DNA from 3 places in the Leuconostoc gasicomitatum LMG 18811 genome. Region 1 is predicted to be linked to each of the others. Evidence: predicted binding sites of a transcription regulator. Region 1 holds the regulator's gene; each other region holds the start of a gene.

Evidence for each region. Region 1 encodes LexA, which represses DNA repair genes until DNA is damaged. Its sites were predicted from a motif close to CNAACANNTGTTNG; they were not measured.
Region 2: recA (recombinase RecA) is a predicted target of LexA. The motif match lies at 1,241-1,254, and genes of this name have one in related genera.
Region 3: LEGAS_RS04990 (Y-family DNA polymerase) is a predicted target of LexA. The motif match lies at 1,226-1,239, and genes of this name have one in related genera.

What each region holds. Positions count from the first base shown of each region.
Region 1 covers NC_014319.1:894,491-896,771, reverse strand. The annotation lists gene LEGAS_RS04385 (lysophospholipid acyltransferase family protein) at 1-497, shown strand, start outside; gene LEGAS_RS04380 (YneF family protein) at 509-748, opposite strand; gene lexA (transcriptional repressor LexA) at 1,020-1,661, shown strand; gene pyrE (orotate phosphoribosyltransferase) at 1,711-2,281, opposite strand, start outside.
Region 2 covers NC_014319.1:663,488-665,768, forward strand. The annotation lists gene LEGAS_RS03250 (helix-turn-helix domain-containing protein) at 1-599, shown strand, start outside; gene pgsA (CDP-diacylglycerol--glycerol-3-phosphate 3-phosphatidyltransferase) at 609-1,190, shown strand; gene recA (recombinase RecA) at 1,325-2,281, shown strand, end outside.
Region 3 covers NC_014319.1:1,014,723-1,017,003, reverse strand. The annotation lists gene LEGAS_RS04990 (Y-family DNA polymerase) at 1-1,188, opposite strand, end outside; gene LEGAS_RS04985 (IS30 family transposase) at 1,379-2,281, opposite strand, start outside.

The sequences.
Region 1 (2,281 bases):
ATCCCGTTTGGTATGCAGTTGCTGCCTACCCAAAACATTTTATTTTTATGGCTAAAATTGAACTTTTTAAATTTCCACCACTTGCTTGGCTCATTAAATCTGCTGGTGCATTCCCGGTTGATAGAGAAAATGTTGGCCCGAGTGTTATCAAAATACCAGTGAACGAATTAAAGCACGGCAATCGTTCACTTATCATGTTTCCTTCTGGTTCCAGACACAATGATGAATTAAAATCAGGTTCTTTATTGATCGCAAAGATGTCAGGAAAAGCGATTGTTCCCGCTGTATACCAAGGACCAGTATCCTTTGGACAGCTGTTTAAGCGAAACAATACCACCATTAATTTCGGTGAACCGATTATAATAGACCGTAAAGACAGGTTAAATAAAGAAAACATTGCCAAATATACACAGATGATTCAAGACGCTTTTGATCAGCTAGATCATGAGGTAGATCCTACCTTCGTTTATGTCGATCCTAAACGTGAAAAAAAATAAGCCATTAAGGCTTATTTTTTTTGCGCTTGTTCGCTTTGTTGCTTCATCTGAGCCATCATTTGATTTAATTTCTTTTGTGATGGCTTTTGACCCATTGACATCATCATTGACTTCATCATTTCTTCTGAAATTGGTGGATTTTTTGCTAAATAACTCTTCATTGAGTTCCGTGCTAAGAAGAATCCAGCCGCCAATCCAATAATTAAAGTCAAAACTGCAATCAAGATGACGAGTCCAATATTTAAAGTCATAGTCTTCCCCTTAATAAATTTCTAAGATTAATTATAGCATAAAGTACAAAATAATGACGTCAAAATTTCTGCCAATACTAACCTCTGACTTTCAACAATATTATCCACAGATTTCCCTTGAAATTAGACGTACTTTTAAAGAAATGATAAATGTTTTTAGTAAATAAGTTATTAAAACCTAAAAAAACGAACAAATGTTTGATTTATCTTTAGCTTTTCGTTATAATTAGTACATATTAAATCGAGTAGTATTAAGGAATGAAATCCAAAAATGACAATTCAAATTCAAGAAAGTAAACAGCTACAGGTGCTGAGGTTTATCCATGAAGCACAAATAACAAATGGCTATCCACCTACGGTGCGTGAGGTTGGTGAAGCTGTCGGTTTGTCCTCTTCTTCAACAATTCACGGTCACATCGAGCGGCTAGTGAAAAAAGGCTATCTTTTAAAGGATGCCTCAAAACCACGTGCTCGTGCCATTGAAGTCACTGATTCTGGTTTAGAAGCATTGGGTGTATCTATTACTCCTGGTCGTATCCCTGTACTAGGACTTGTTACTGCTGGTACACCTATCTTGGCTGTTGAAGAAGAAGCCACTGAATTTTTTCCAATTCCGGACAATTTGATGCAATTTGATGGTGACATGTTTATGCTAAATGTTCGTGGCAATTCTATGGTCAATATTGGTATCTTAGATGGTGATAAGGTCATTGTCCGTAAACAAGATAACGCTGATAATGGCGACGTTGTGGTAGCCATGAATGATGATAACGAAGCAACAGTTAAACGTTTTTTCCGAGAAGCAGACCATTTCCGTTTACAACCTGAAAATGACGCAATGGCACCAATTATTCTTAAAAGTGTTTCTATTTTAGGTAAAGTTATCGGCCTCTATCGTGATGCAATCTATTAAAAACAAAAAATCTTTGGGGACATTTCCCCAAAGATTTTTTAGTGTCCATTTATAATTGCCATTTGTTAGGATTTTGTTGCCAATTTTGTAGTGTTTTCAATTGAGATTTGTTTAATTCACCACGCTCAATAGCTGTGGCGACCAATTGAGAGTATGTTGTTAATGATTTAAAAGTTAACTTTGCATTAGTAAAATTAGTCAGTCCTTCAGATAATTCATATGAAAAAATTGATACGACACCTAAAACATTAGCACCTTCTTTACGTATCGCTTCAACGGCAGCTAATACCGATCCTCCCGTTGAAATTAAATCATCAATTAATACAACTTTTTTACCAGTAGTAACTGCTCCCTCTGTTTGACGGCCGGCCCCATGATCTTTTGGCTTCGATCGTACATAAATCATAGGCTTATTCAATTTCTCAGATACCCATGCAGCATGAGGAATACCAGCCGTTGCAACACCACCAATAATTTCAACATCCCCAAATGATTCTTGAATTAATGCTGCTAAACCTTCATAAATATTTTGACGGACTTTTGGGTAACCAATAGTCATGCGATTATCCGTATAAATAGGACTTTTAATACCTGATGCCCAAGTAAACGGTTTTTCTGGG
Region 2 (2,281 bases), 230 kb from region 1:
ATAATGATGGGGTTGTTCGTGCCGGAATTGATACAACGCGCTCAGCTAAGTCCCAAATCTCAAGTATGCTGCCAACGATTTGGATAGGCATCATAGTTTTCTTAGTGTTAGTTGGTATTTGGTTTGTCCTAACACATTTAAATACTGGTAGCCAACAATCAAATGGTGGTGGGGATGTATCGATTTCAAGTTCTACTGTACCTGACAGCACTAGCTCATCTCAATCAAGTGCATCATCACCAAGAAAAAAGGCAACAAAAAAAGCTGTTGCGCCTAAAATGAAGCTTGGGACACCGGAACAAAATACTGCGCAACAGACGACAATTTATAACTTATCAAAACAAAATACAAGGCAGCATACAATCAAAATTACTGCGCAAAATACAGGGACGAATGTTCAAGTTACAGCTGATGGCGATGTATTATTAAATGAAGTGATAACAGCCGATAAAACCATTACTGTTCCCAAAGGAACAGGTGTTGTGAACGTACAATTTACTAATGTAGCAAACGCAGTAATGACATTTGATAGCCAAAGAATTAACGTCATTAGCACATCAACACCTTTCTGGAATGTGCTGATGAACTTAAATAATTAAGAGGAAATTATGAATCTACCGAATAAATTAACAGTCTTCCGTATTATTTTAATTCCTATTTTTATTTTAATATTGACGATTCCTTATGATTGGGCAACTATAACAACAATGACTGTCGTTTTACCAGTTAATTGGCTAATGGCTGCAATTGTTTTTGCAGTAGCCTCTGCAACTGATTTTTTGGATGGTAAAATTGCAAGAAGTCAGCATTTAGTCACTAATTTTGGTAAATTTGCTGATCCATTAGCTGATAAATTATTGGTGATAACAGCATTGATATTTTTAACAAGCTTTCATGTTGTGCCTGCCTGGATGACTGCAGTTATAGTTATTCGAGAATTGGCTATCACAGGATTAAGGACATTAATAGTTGAGAATAATGGTCAAGTTTTGGCTGCTCAGATGCCGGGGAAAATAAAGACATTTTCACAAATGTTTGCCATTTTTTTCTTGTATATTAAAAATATACCTTTCATTTATTTTGGTTTTCCAGTAGGAGACATATTATTATGGATAGCAGTTATATTTACAATATATTCAGGCATTGATTATTTTTGGCAAAATCGTTATGTATTTTCAGATGGTATGTAAAAGCGCAATAAGCGCTTTTTTCGTATCATAAATACAGAAGCGAACATAATCGAACAATTGTTCGTTTAATGCTTGCTTTTGCCGACAAAAGCAGGTAAACTAATGAGGAAAGATAAAAGGAGTTAGCCACAGATATGGTCACAAAAAAAACGACTAAAAAAGATGATAAAGAAAATCAAGCAAAGGGTCGCAAAACAGCACTAGATGAGGCGCTGAAGAAAATTGAAAAAAACTTCGGTAAAGGTTCAGTTATGTTTTTGGGTGAAAATACGCTGACGCAGATTGAAACTTATCCATCAGGATCGGTAAAGTTAGATGTTGCACTTGGTGTTGGCGGTTATCCAAAGGGCCGAATTATTGAAGTGTATGGCCCTGAATCATCTGGTAAAACAACCATTGCATTGCATGCGGTTGCTGAAGTACAAAAAGCAGGTGGAACGGCAGCATATATTGATGCAGAAAATGCATTAGATGTTAAATATGCTGAAGCATTAGGTGTCCAAAAAGATGAGCTGTTATTGTCGCAACCCGATACAGGGGAACAAGGCTTAGAGATTGCTGATGCATTAGTACAGTCAGGCGCTGTTGATATTATCGTTATTGATTCAGTTGCAGCATTAGTACCACGTGCAGAAATTGAAGGCGAGATGGGTGATTCACACGTGGGGCTACAAGCACGTTTAATGAGTCAAGCATTACGTAAATTAGCAGGCACTTTAAATCGGACTGGAACCATTGCTATTTTCATTAATCAGATTCGAGAGAAAATTGGTGTGATGTTTGGTAATCCTGAAACAACTCCAGGAGGCCGTGCATTAAAATTTTATTCGACAATTCGTTTAGAAGTACGCCGTTCAACTCAAATTAAAGATGGCACTGATGTCACTGGAAACTTAACCAAAGTGAAGGTGGTTAAGAATAAAGTAGCCCCACCATTTAAGGTTGCTGAAGTAGATATTATGTATGGTAAAGGTATTTCTCAAACAGGGGAAATTCTCGATCTTGGTGCTGAGCAGGAAATTATTCGAAAAGCAGGTGCTTTTTACTATTATAATGACATTAAAATTGGTCAAGGTCGTGAAAAAGCGAAA
Region 3 (2,281 bases), 120 kb from region 1:
GTCAATTTTATTTGTTTTAAGGAGATGTTCAGGTTGTTCAAAGAGATTAAGCTGTACCCCAGTGTCATCAACTAGACTACCGTAAGCAATACCAATGTTTCTAATCACTTCGCCATGCCAATACTTTCTAAAGAGATTAACCATAACAGCCATTAGGGTGTGAGTATCATTGGTAGAATGAATACGGCACTGTTTCCTAAAACCATGAGATCCTTGTTGTTCACTTTCGGCAAAGGAATAGCCGATAAACAAACTAACTAAGCACGTTTGCTTGTGATGCGCACGTATTCTTGTAGCAACCTGATCAGCCATTTCTCGAATGACAATTTCAATCTCATCTTGTTGCCTATAATCACGTGGTAACACTTGCGAGTTACTATAAGACTTACTTTTTGACTGAATGTTTTCAGTCAAATCAGAACGGTCAATACCCCAAGACAAAGCTAGCAGTTGTTCGCCCATTAGTCCCATCTTTGAACGAAAAAAATAGGGATCTTGATGTGCTAAGTCATACATCGAATGAACACCCATTAAATTGAGCTTACGCGCAGTCCGTGAACCAATACTCCAAACGTCATTGAGCTGTGTGATTGGCCATAATTTCTCTGGGACATCTTCGTAATGCCAAATACCAGTTAAATTCTTTGCATGCTTGGCTTCAATATCCAGTGCTAATTTAGCTAATACGGGTGAATCACCAATACCAACAGTTAAATAGATACCTGTTTCTGCCCGAACTTGTTGCTGTATTTTGAATGCAACTTCTGCTGGTGTCCGACCAAAGAATTGCCAAGAATCCGTCATATCAAGGATAGATTCATCAATCGAATATGGCAATAAGTGGGCATCGTCAGTGTATTGTCGGTAGATGTTATTAATACGCAAGTTCTCTTGAATATAAAGATTCATTCTTGGGTGAGCAATCACTAAGTCCGGGCAAACAGGCATATCACGTTGTCGGGTAACATTAGTAATACCCAGTTTTTCCTTGGCCATTGGTGAAGATGCTAGAACTAAACCACCGTTTGTATTTTCTTGTTCCGACATCACAACAAGTAATGCTTTTAATGGATTATAGTCACGCTCCACACACTCCACACTGGCATAGAAACTTTTGGAGTCAATCACAAATATCACACGTCGTTCTTCATGCGTATAATCATATTCAGTTTTTTGCTGGTCCACCATAGACTATCTCCAAAACAAGTGTGTATAACTTATTATACGAACAAACGTTCTGTTTAGCAAGCGCAATATTTTAAAATAAGTTAGTTAATCTATGATTTATTTTAAATAAAAAACCTTAAACATGCGTTTTCAAAGCTATTTTTAAGGTTTTTTGATTAAATTATTATTTGTATCTATTATCTGCTCATAATTATTTTTGTTTGCTTTGCTTTAATTTCCGTTTCTCATATGCTCGACGATATCTTTGCATCGTTTTATATTCTTTATCAAATAACTCAATTGGACTCTTACCTTGTAACGCTATGCGCATTGGCATGGCATTCATTTTATCAGCTACTTCATCTAGTTGTCGTTGTTTCACTGGCTTAAAACTTGTGCCTTTGGGAAACCAGTCACGTAATTTACCGTTGCGGTTTTCGTTAGAACCTCGTTGATGTGGTGATGATGGTGTGCAGTAATAAAGTTTTATTTTAAGTTCTTTTTGAACAAATTCTAAGAAGTCCCAAGAGATAAATTCAGAACCATTGTCAGCGGTAATTGTTCGTACTGCTTTACCGTAACGTTGATAAAACAGTTTAAACGCTTCAATCATGTCTTTCGATTGTTTACTTTTAACTTTAATCAAGGCGTAGAATCTGGTTTTGCGTTCAACGACCGTCATAATAGCCGAGTGGTCTTGGTATTGACCGTTATTTTGTTTCATTGGCAACACTAAATCAATTTCCCAATGACCAAATTGTTTACGTTTAGCCACCACTGGTGAACGGTCATAAATAGAATGACGGACTAACTCACCACTTTTTTGTAAGTTTTCTCGTAAGCGAGCAATCTCTCGTTGTCGCGCGCGTTGATTCTTGGCTAACTCACGTTGTTTAGGGGAGCCATCTTGGCGATGATATTTGTGGGTACGGATATCAATTAACCCTCTTTTTGACCAGTCTCTGATGGTTGAAGACGATACTGCCACATCTTGAACATTGCCGGCAATCTGTTCAGGCGTCCAATGTTCCACATTAATCCAGTGTTCAATCAGTTCCTTTAATTCTGGTGTGAGTAACAGCCCTTGTCCCATACGAAAGCGTTTTTTGGTGGC